One region of the Streptomyces sp. NPDC005820 genome, then DNA from elsewhere that is predicted to be linked to it. Evidence: riboswitches for the same ligand, from Rfam matches in the RefSeq annotation. Region 1 holds a riboswitch; the other holds the start of a gene.
The links. A riboswitch is a leader RNA that binds a small molecule or an ion and turns the genes downstream of it on or off. The one in region 1 is predicted to bind cyclic di-AMP.
Positions count from the first base shown of each region.

Region 2: another riboswitch for cyclic di-AMP. It lies ahead of ABZ464_RS03020 (transglycosylase family protein); the one in region 1 lies ahead of ABZ464_RS21635 (LysM peptidoglycan-binding domain-containing M23 family metallopeptidase).

Region 1 is NZ_JBEXXE010000017.1:6,003-11,415, forward strand. Features, by position in the region: gene ABZ464_RS21630 (alpha-galactosidase) at 1-1,904, shown strand, start outside; cyclic di-AMP (ydaO/yuaA leader) riboswitch at 2,209-2,367, shown strand; gene ABZ464_RS21635 (LysM peptidoglycan-binding domain-containing M23 family metallopeptidase) at 2,372-3,352, shown strand; gene ABZ464_RS21640 (DUF6250 domain-containing protein) at 3,539-4,243, shown strand; gene ABZ464_RS21645 (SGNH/GDSL hydrolase family protein) at 4,370-5,155, shown strand; gene ABZ464_RS21650 (TetR/AcrR family transcriptional regulator) at 5,202-5,413, opposite strand, start outside.
Region 2 is NZ_JBEXXE010000002.1:152,329-157,741, forward strand. Features, by position in the region: gene eno (phosphopyruvate hydratase) at 1-908, opposite strand, end outside; gene ABZ464_RS03020 (transglycosylase family protein) at 1,241-1,951, opposite strand; cyclic di-AMP (ydaO/yuaA leader) riboswitch at 1,955-2,124, opposite strand; gene ABZ464_RS03025 (transglycosylase family protein) at 2,330-3,346, opposite strand; gene ABZ464_RS03030 (cytochrome P450) at 3,541-4,851, opposite strand; gene ABZ464_RS03035 (nucleoside triphosphate pyrophosphohydrolase) at 4,973-5,413, opposite strand, start outside.

The sequences.
Region 1 (5,413 bases):
ACGGGCGTGAGGAGTACCCGGTGGAGGGCGGCCCCCGCTTCGTCCGCCCCGCCCTGTCCGTGCGCACCGGCACCGGGCGCCGCGGCACCGAGTGGACCTTCGAGTCGTACGAGATCCAGGACGCCGACGACCCGGGCGCCGAGCTGCTGCTGAACTTCCGGGACGGCGCCCTGGTGATCACCCTGCACTACCGGATGCGCGGCGACGTCGTGGAGCGCCGGACGACCCTGCTCAACGAGGGCGAGGAGCCGCTGGAGCTGCTGCGCGCCGACTCCGCGACCTGGACCCTGCCCGAGCGCGACGACTGGCGGCTGTCGCATCTGCACGGCCGCTGGGCGGCCGAGTCCCGGCTGGTCCGGGCCCCGCTGACCTACGGCGAGAAGATCATCGGCAGCCGGCGCGGCCACACCGGCCACCAGTACCTGCCCTGGGTCGCCCTCGACACCGACGCGACGGAGGAGCGCGGCGAGGTCTACGGCTGCGCCCTCGGCTGGTCCGGCTCCTGGCGCATCGCCGTCGCCCAACTCCCCGACGCGCGCGTGCAGATCACCGGCGGCGCGGGACACGACGACTCCGGCCTGCTGCGGCTGGCGGCGGGGGAGTCCCTCACCACGCCCCTGTTCGCCGGTCTGTGGAGCGACGCGGGCTTCGGCGGGGCCAGCCGGGCCTGGCACGCGTACCAGCGCGCCCATGTGATCCCGGACGCCGAGCGGGACCGGCCGGTGCTGTTCAACTCCTGGGAGGCCACCTTCTTCGACATCTCCGAGGAGCAGCAGGCCACCCTCGCCCGGCGGGCCGCGGCGATCGGCGTCGAGCTGTTCGTCGTGGACGACGGCTGGTTCGGCGCCCGCACCGGCGACCACGCCGGCCTCGGCGACTGGTGGCCCAACCCGGACCGCTTCCCGAACGGCCTGAAGACCCTCGCCGACTACGTGCACGCGCTCGACATGCAGTTCGGCATCTGGGTCGAGCCCGAGATGGTCAACCCGGACAGCGATCTGTACCGGGCACACCCCGACTGGGTCCAGTTCCAACCAGGACGAAAGCGGACGGAGTTCCGCAATCAGCTCATGTTGAACCTGGCGCGCGAGGACGTCCAGGAGTACCTCTGGGAGCGGCTCGACGGCCTGCTGTCCAGCGCCCCCATCGACTACGTCAAGTGGGACTTCAACCGCTGCTTCACCGACGCCGGCTGGCCCGACGACCCCTACCCGCAGCGCCTGTGGGTGGACCACGTCCGCGCCCTGTACCGGCTCCTGGACCGGCTGCGGGCGGCCCACCCGGGCGTGGCCTTCGAGTCCTGCTCGGGCGGCGGCGGACGGATCGACCTCGGCATCCTCGCCCGCACCGACCAGGTGTGGACCTCCGACAACACCGACCCGCTCGACCGGCTCGACATCCAGCACGGCTTCAGCCAGATCCACCCCGCGCGGGTGATGGCCGCCTGGGTCACCGACAGCCCCAACACCCAGCTCAACGGCCGGGTCAGCTCGCTGCGGTTCCGGTTCGTCAGCGCCATGGCCGGGGTGCTCGGCGTCGGCGGGGACCTCTCCGAGTGGACCGAGGAGGAGCTCGCCGAGGCCCGTCGCTGGGTCGACCTCTACAAGGAGATCCGGCCCCTCGTCCAGCGCGGCGACCAGTACCGGCTGCGTCCCCCGGCGGGTGGACTGAGTGCCGTCCAGTACGTCCGCGGCGACGAGACCGTCGTCCTCGCCTGGCTCCAGGCCCAGCGCTACGGGGAGCCGGTCCCGGCGCTGCGCCTGCGCGGCCTCGACCCGACAGCGTCGTACGAATGCCGCGAAACGGGCGAAGTCCACCGAGGTGCGGTGCTGTTGCACCACGGGCTGCGGACCGGGCTGCGCGGTGACCTCGATGCGACGGTTATCCGCCTGCGTCGCATCTGAGGGTTCTGTCCGAATTGAATCCTTCGTTCCAACTCGCTCTGGAATAAGGGATCCTGGAGGGGTATTACGTGAGCAGGGTCATATCCGTGACCCTGCGTCGCCCGTCATGTTCACGTAATCAAAGCGCTTTTCAAGGGCGTTAGCCGAATTTCCCCGTGCTGGTTGCACGGAGCGTCACCGGGAATTCGCACAGCGGATCAAGAGAAAGGCGTGAACAGGGCAACCACTGCTTGTTCCTGTGCGTCTTGGTCGCTTACGTTCCAGACCAATCCGGACGGACGCCGAATCCTGCCGCCGCCCGGAATCCGCACACTCACCCGTGCACGGCAGGAGCGGGGGACCCACAGGCAGAACCGCCTGCTCCGGTCTCCGGAACAGGCTTGGGGTAAAGCCGCGACCCGTCGCGGCCGGGCATCTCCAGTCCGCACCCGACAGCTCACCTCGCAGGCGCCGGAGAGGAATTCGCCATGCCCGCGAAGGGTAAGCACCGCCGCCCGAAGACCCAGCGCTTCACCCGTTCCATCGCCGTCGCCGGAACCGGCGGGGTCGCACTCGCCCTCCCGCTCATGGGGGCCGCCGGCGCCCATGCGGCCACCCCGCAGTCCGTTTCCCGGCCGGCCGCCCAGGCCGTTTCGGGATCGGTCGCGGAAAACGCCGTACAGGCCGCTCCGGTGTCGCGGAAGTCCGCCGCATCGAGCGCGAAGACCTACACCGTGCGGGCGGGCGACTACCTCGCCAAGATCGCCGACGAGCAGCATGTGGCCGGCGGCTGGCAGAAGCTGTACGCGGACAACCGCGAGGCCGTCGGCAGCAACCCCTCGCTGATCCACCCGGGTCTCAAGCTGTCCCTCGGCAAGAAGGCCGCGAGCGTCGAGTCGTCGTCCGGTTCATCCGGTTCTTCTTCGTCTTCTTCTTCCTCGTCGAAGTCGTCGGCCTCGTCCTCGTCGGCGAAGTCCTCCGACTCGAAGGGCTCCTCGTCGTCCTCGTCCTCCTCGAACGAGGCCACCCAGGCAGCCGAGAGCGCCACCAGCACCGCCGGCGGCTACACCCTCCCGGTGTCCGGCGCGACCGTCGGCACCGGCTACAAGGTGGCCGGCAGCATGTGGTCCAGCGGCTACCACACGGGCGTCGACTTCGTCGTCCCGACCGGTACCTCCCTCAAGGCCATAGCCGCGGGCACGGTCGTCTCCGCCGGCTGGGGCGGCGCGTACGGCAACCAGGTCGTCATCAAGCTCAACGACGGCTACTACGCCCAGTACGCCCACCTGTCGCAGCTCTCGGTCTCGGCCGGCCAGACCGTGACCGCGGGCCAGCAGATCGGCCTCTCCGGCGCCACCGGCAATGTGACGGGCCCGCACCTGCACTTCGAGATCCGCACCACGCCGAACTACGGCTCCGACGTGGACCCGGTCGCCTACCTCCGCTCCCACGGCCTCGCCGTCGGCTGACCCCCTCCGACGCGGCGGCCGCCGAGCGCGCCCGACATGCCTGACACGCACGGCGAAGGCCGGACCCGAACCACGGGTCCGGCCTTCGCCGTGCGTGTTGATGCCTTTTCGCCCCATCGACAGCGGGGGCGGGGTGGGGACACAGTGATCCCCATGGAGAGAAAGCGCTTTCTGGGGAGAGTCGGCATGACGACCACGCGTAGAGCGTTCGGAGCACTTGCCACCGGAGCCGCACTGGCGGCCCTGGCGCCGGGGACCGCGGTGGCGGCTCCGTCCCGCCGCCGGCTGATCGCCCGCGACGACTTCCGCCACGGACTCGGGCAGTGGGCCGTGGAACTGGAGCGGGGCGGGACCGTCACGGCCTCGTGCGGGGTCCTGGAGGTCGATGTGCCCGCCGGGGCGACCCTCTGGTTCAAGCGGCCGCTCGACGGGCCGTACGTCCTCGAATACATCGCCACACCCGTCTCCGCGGGCGGTGTCAACGACCGTGTCTCCGACCTCAACAACTTCTGGAACGCCGTCGACGTCCGCTCCCCGGACGACCTCTTCGCCACCCCGCGCGGCGGCGCCCTCGCCGAGTACGACTACCTGAAGACGTACTACGTCGGCTACGGCGCCAACACCAACACCACCACCCGGCTGCGCCGTTACGTCGGCGAGGCGGGCGTACGGCCGCTCGTGTACGACTACACCGAGCCGCTGCTCGTGGCGAACGAGCCGCACCACGTCCGGATCGTGTCCGACGGCTCCACCGTGCGCTGGTGGAACAACGGGCGACTCGTCTTCGACTACACGGACCCGGAGCCGTACGTCCGGGGGCACTTCGCCTTCCGTACCACCTGGAGCCATTTCCGCATCGGCGGCTTCCGGGTGTGGTCCCTTATTCCCTGATTGGCAAATTCTTTAGGAGTGGCTTATCTCACCGCCCGTCAACCCCTTCCTACGGTCGCGTAGGTCACATTCGAAGGGGAATCATGAACCGCTGTGGCAGACGATTCGAAGAGTGACAGCAGATCAGTGATCGGGTCGTACGTGTCGGTGGGGGACAGCTTCACCGAGGGCGTCGGCGACCCCGGCCCCGACGGGGCGTTCGTCGGCTGGGCCGACCGGTTCGCGGTACTCCTCGCGGACCGGCGCCCCGAGGGCGACTTCGAGTACACCAACCTGGCGGTGCGCGGGAAACTGCTCGACCAGATCATGGAGGACCAGCTGCCGCGGGCCGTCGAGCTCGCGCCGGACCTGGTCTCCTTCTGTGCGGGCGGCAACGACATCATCCGTCCCGGCACCGATCCCGACGAGGTCGCCGAGCGCTTCGAGCGCGCGATCGCCTCGCTGACCGCCGTCGCCGGGACGGTCCTGGTGACCACCGGCTTCGACACCCGGGGCGTGCCCGTGCTCAAGCATCTGCGCGGGAAGATCGCCACCTACAACGGACATGTGCGGGCCGTCGCCGACCGGTACGGGTGCCCCGTGCTCGACCTGTGGTCCCTCAAGTCCGTGCAGGACCGGCGGGCCTGGGACGGCGACCGGCTGCATCTGTCTCCCGAGGGGCACACGCGCGTGGCGCTGCGGGCCGGGCAGGCGCTCGGACTTCAGGTGCCGGCCGACCCCGAGCAGGCGTGGCCGCCGCTGCCGCCGAGGGGGACGCTGGAGGTGCGGCGCGACGACGTGCACTGGGCGCGGGAGTACCTCGTGCCGTGGATCGGGCGGCGGCTGAGGGGGGAGTCGTCCGGGGACCATGTGACGGCGAAGGGCGCGTTGTCGCCGGAGGACATCCGGATGCGGATCGCCTCGGTGGCGTGAGGCGGGGGTGGGGGCGCGGGGGCCGGGAGCGGCGGGGCCGGGTCCCTCACGGGGCCTCGTCCCCGGACGCCGGCCGGACCGGCTCGACCGGGGTGCCCAGCTCCCTGGCCAGCGCGTCCTCCACCCACTCCTGCGCCTTCACCCGTGACACCGTGCCGCCGTACGACGTCAGCTGTACGGCCAGGCCGTCCAGGAGGGCCGTCAGACGCAGGGCCGTGGCGGCGGGGTCGGGGCAGGTGAACTCGCCCGCCGTCACGC
Region 2 (5,413 bases), on a different contig from region 1:
AGGCGGTCGGTGATGACCTTCCAGCCGGCCCAGTCGTCCTCGAACAGCGGGTCCTCGATGGAGACGAGCGGGTAGGCCGCGACGAGCTCCTCGTAGTACTCCGTCATCTCGGCGGCGGAGCGCTCCTTGCCCTCGAAGAGGTACTTTCCGTCCTTGTAGAACTCGGAGGCGGCGACGTCGAGCGCGAGGGCGATCTGCTCGCCCGGGAGGTAACCGGCTTCCTTGATCGCCTCGAGGATGAGGTCGAGGGCGGCGCGGTTGGAGTCGAGGTTGGGGGCGAAGCCACCCTCGTCGCCGAGGCCGGTCGACAGGCCCTTGGTCTTCAGGACCTTCTTGAGGGTGTGGTAGACCTCGGTGCCCCAGCGCAGGGCCTCGGAGAAGGACTCCGCGCCGATCGGGGCGATCATGAACTCCTGGATGTCCACGTTGGAGTCGGCGTGCGAGCCGCCGTTCAGGATGTTCATCATCGGCACCGGCAGCAGGTGCGCGTTGGGGCCGCCCAGGTAGCGGAAGAGCGGCAGGTCGCTGGCCTCGGACGCGGCGTGGGCGACGGCGAGGGAGACGCCGAGGATGGCGTTGGCGCCGAGGGAGCCCTTGTTGTCGGTGGCGTCCAGGTCGAACATGGCCTGGTCGATCAGGCGCTGCTCGGTGGCGTCGTAGCCGACGAGCTCCGGGCCGATCTGCTCGATGACGGCGAGGACGGCCTTCTCGACACCCTTGCCGTGGTAGCGGTTGGGGTCGCCGTCGCGGAGCTCGATGGCCTCGAAGGCACCGGTGGAGGCGCCGGACGGAACGGCGGCACGACCCGTGCTGCCGTCGTCGAGGCCGACCTCGACCTCGACCGTGGGGTTGCCTCGGGAGTCCAGGATTTCCCGGGCTACGACGACGTCGATGGACGGCACGAGCATCTCCTTCTTGGGATGTGACGCTGGTTGTGCGGGGCACAGGGGCCTTGTCGGCCTTTGCTGGGCCTTGCGCCTAGAGCCTATCCGCCCCGGGGCCGTCGGCAGCCGACCGACCGTCCCGTGGACAAACTGACCGTACACATTGTTCCCCATCGGAACAAAGAGCGGGTGGCGCAGAGACGAACACCTGGGCAAAGAAAACCCCGCTCCGGTGCGTACGGGGGAATGCGCACCGGAGCGGGGAGCCCGTGGGGACGGGGGGGGTGACCCTCACGAGGCTTTCAGTGTGCGGGGCCACCATGTGAGCGGCCTGTGGCCCCGCTGGGAAGCGGATGTCACTTCAGGTGCAGCTGCTGACCCGGGTAGATGAGGTCCGCGTCCTCGACGATGTCCTTGTTCAGCTGGAACAGCTTCTGCCAGCCGCCCTTGACCTTGTGCTTCTCGGCGATCGAGCTGAGGGAGTCGCCCTTGACGACCTTGTACTCGCCGTCGCCCTTCTTGACCTTCTTGCCGGTCGGGGTGGTGACCGTCTTGGAGGCGGCCGGGCGCTCGGTGGAGCGGGAGGCGGTCTGCTGCTCGGTGGAGCGGGTGGCGGTGGAGCCGCTGGAGCTGCTGGAGCTGCTGGAGCTCGACGAGGAGCCGGTGCCGGCGGAGCCGGCGCTGCCGCCGTACGGGGTGCTGGACAGGCCGGTGCCGCAGACCGGCCAGGCGCCCTTGCCCTGGCCCGCGAGGACCTTCTCGGCGATGGCGATCTGCTGTTCCTTGCCGGCCAGGTCGGCGCGCGCGGCGTAGGCGGTGCCGCCGTACGCGGCCCAGGTGGAGGCGGAGAACTGCAGGCCGCCGTAGTAGCCGTTGCCGGTGTTGATGGACCAGTTGCCGCCCGACTCGCACTGGGCGACGGCGTCCCACTCGGAGGCGGTGGCGGCCGAGGCGTTGCCGGCCGCCATCAGCGGGGCGGCGATGGCGACACCGGTGACGCCGGCGAGCGCGGCGACGCGGGTGGCTTTGGACGGACGACGGTGCTTGCCCTTGCCGGAAAACAGCATGGTTCATCCCCTCACCGACGCCTGCGAGGTGAGCTGTCGGGTTCGGGCCGGTTGAGTTGCCCGGCCACGCACCTCGTGGTGCGCGGCTTCACCCCGAGCCGGTTCCGGCGGTCAACCGCCGGGCCCGGCACTTACCTTGGGTCCCCCGCTCCTGCCTACGGCGCTTGACGCGACGACTGTTCCCGGGCTGCCGCTGGCAGGATTCGGCGTTGCGGCGGCCGGGGCCCGGATTGCCGAGCGGTCCTGACCGTAGACAGCCGATCCGGGGAATATCAAAGACGATCACGACTTCTGAGACTCATCCCACACTTTCACCAAACCGGACAATCAGCGCGAAGTGGGGCGTGAACTCCCGGCGCTTTCAGGGGCGTTCCACCCCTATTGGACACCCGTGTCGAGGGTCTGACCGGGCATGATGGCGCTCGGGTCGGCGCCGATGCGGTCCTTGTTCTCGGCGTAGAGTGCGCGCCATCCACCGTCGACACCAAGGGAGTCGGCGATGCTGATGAGCGAGTCACCCTCCTGGACGGTGTAGGTGGACGCGGCGTGCCGGCCGGAGGTGGCGGTCGAGGCGCCGCCCTCGGCGGTCTCGGTGGTCCCGGTGGTCCCGGTGGTCTCGTCGGCGGTGGCGCCGCGATGGCGGCCGGAGCCGAGGGAGCCGGTGTCGACCAGGCTCCAAGTCCCGGCATCCTGGACAGGATTGTCCGACTCGCCCGAGTCGTCCGCTTCCGGGATGGTCGTGGGCGAGCCGTCGGACCCCTCGGCGTCACCCTTCCCCTTGCCCGAAGTGTCGGACTTGCCGGACTCGTTCGCCTTGGAGGACGAAGCGGACGAAGGGGACTCGGAGGCCGAAGCGGACGGATCGGTCGAGGGAGTGGACGCATCCGCGCCGGAGTCGTCGCCCTTGCCGGAGCCACCCGAGCCGGACGACCCCTTGGACAGGTCGGACAATCCGGATGACACGGACGAGTCGGACTCGTCGCCCGCCACTCCGGTGTCCACATCCTCCGCCCCGCCGCTCAGCTTGCTGAGCCCGGAGGTCAGCCCGCAGGTGCCCCAGGCGCCGATGTCCTCCGCGGCGAGCAGCTTCTGGGCCACGGCTATCTGCTGGTTGCGGCTGGCCAGATCGGGGCGGGTGGCGTAGTCGAGGCCGCCGTACGTCTCCCAGTCCTCTTGGGAGAGGCTCAGGCCGCCGAACTCGCCGTTGCCCTCGTTGGCGCTCCAGGACCCGTCGGTCTCGCACTGCGCCACCTTGTCCCACACCGTGCCGTCGGCCGCGCTCGCGCCGCTGGCGGCGAGGAGCGGGATGGCGATGGCGGAGCCGGTCACTCCGGCTGCGACGAGGAGGGCCGGAGCCTGACGGGGGCGACGGTGACGACCGTTCCCGGAGAGCATGCGAGGGCCTTTCTCTGGACAGCGATGACCGGCACGGCGGGCGGTGCGAGCACACACGGGTACGCCGCGCTGACGAGTGAACGTATCGGCAGACGATCACTTGTCACAAGTTAATGCCGCGCAGATCACGTGAAGATCACAGACTTGAGGGTCGGTCACCTTTGCTCCGCCGGGCGGTCATCCTGCGGCTGACCTCAGGTCGGCTGTCCCTGTGCCACCGGCCGGCCACGCACCGCGGTGAACTCCACGGGCAGGGTGCGCAGTCCGCGCATGATGAGCCCGCCGCGCCATCTCAAGTCGGCCGGGTCCGCCCCGAGTCGGAGGTCGGGGAGCCGGGTGAGGAGAGTGGCGAGCGCGGTCTGGCCCTCCAGCCGGGCGAGGGGGGCGCCGAGGCAGTAGTGGATGCCGTGGCCGTACCCGAGGTGCTGGTTGTCGCGGCGGGAGAGGTCCAGGGTGTCGGGGTCGGTGAAGCGGGCGGGGTCGCGGTCGGCGGCGGCGAGGACGACGAGGACGGGGTCGCCGGGGGCGATGTCCTGCCCGCCGAGGGCGAGGGGTTCGGTGGCGAAGCGCCAGGTGGCCAGTTCGACCGGCCCGTCGTAGCGCAGGAGTTCCTCGACGCCGGTCTCCAGGAGGCCGCGCTCGCCCCGGGACAGGGACCGCTGGAGCCGGTCGCGCTGCTCGGGGTGGGTGAGGAGGGCGTAGGTGCCGTTGCCGATGAGGTTGACCGTCGTCTCGAAGCCGGCGAACAGCAGGATGAAGGCCATCGCGGCGGCCTCGTTCTCGGTGAGGTGCTCGCCGTGGTCGGAGGCGCGGATGAGACCGGAGAGGAGGTCCTCGCCGGGCTCCGGCCGCTCGGGGAGTTCCGCGCGCTTGCGGTGGATGAGGTCCAGCAGATAGCCGCGCATCTTCTTCACGGACCGCGCGACACCGCCCCGGGGGCCTCCGCCGTGACGGATCATCATGCCCGCCCAGTCCCGGAAGTCGTCCTGGTCCTCGCGGGGCACGCCGAGGAGGTCGCAGATCGCGTAGATGGGGAGCGGGAACGCGAAGTCGTGGATCAGGTCGGCCTCGCCCTCGGCGGCGAACCGGTCGATGAGGTCGTCGGTCAGCTCCTGCACCCGGGGGGCGAACTCGGCGACCCGGCGCGGGGTGAACGCCTTGCTGACGAGCCGTCGCAGCCGGGTGTGGTCCGGCGGGTCGATGTTCAGCAGATGTGTCATCAACTCGGCCTTGCGCTCGCCCGGGATACCGGTCCTGCCCCGGGCGTGCTCGGGCTCGTCGTGATGCGCGGGGTTCTTTGAGAGCCGCTGGTCGGCGAGGGCCTGCTTCGCGTCGGCGTACCGGGTGACCAGCCAGGCCTCCACTCCGCTGGGCAGCCGGGTCCGGTGCACGGGGGCGTGCTCGCGCAGCCAGGCGTAGGCGGGGTAGGGGTCGGTGGCGAACTCCCAGGTGAAGAGCTCGGGGGCCGGCGGGGTGGCGGCCGGGGGGTGAGGCTGACTGGTCACTGCTTCCTGTTTCTCGAACGGCTTCCTGTTTCTCGAGCACCGGCGCCTTCTCCGCTCCTGAACGCCGGCGCTTCTCCTTGTCTCGTGTCCGGCGCTACTCCTCTCGCGAAGGCCGGCGCCGCTACTTCTCCCGCTCGCGGATCGCGTCCCGGTAGACGCGGGCCGCCGCGCGCAGGGCCGCCTCCGGGTCGGTGCCCTCCGTCTCCGCCCGGGCGGCGAGGGCGAGCAGTTCGTAGCCGATGCCCTCGCCGGCGGGGAGGGGGACGTCGAGGCCGGCCGAGCGGACTCTCGACGAGAGTTTCGCCGCCAGGGCGAGGCCGGGCTGGTGGAGGGGGATGCCGTCCGTGACGGACTCCCGCCGCTTCTCCACGGCCTTGGTGCGCAGCCAGTGCGCCTTGACCTCCTCCGGGGTGGTGGCCGTGGCGTCGCCGAAGACATGGGGATGGCGGTGGATGAGCTTGGTGACGATGGTGGCGGCCACGTCGTCGATGGAGAAGGGCGCGTCCTCGTCCTCCTCGGCGATCCGGGCGTGGAAGACGACCTGGAGGAGGACGTCGCCCAG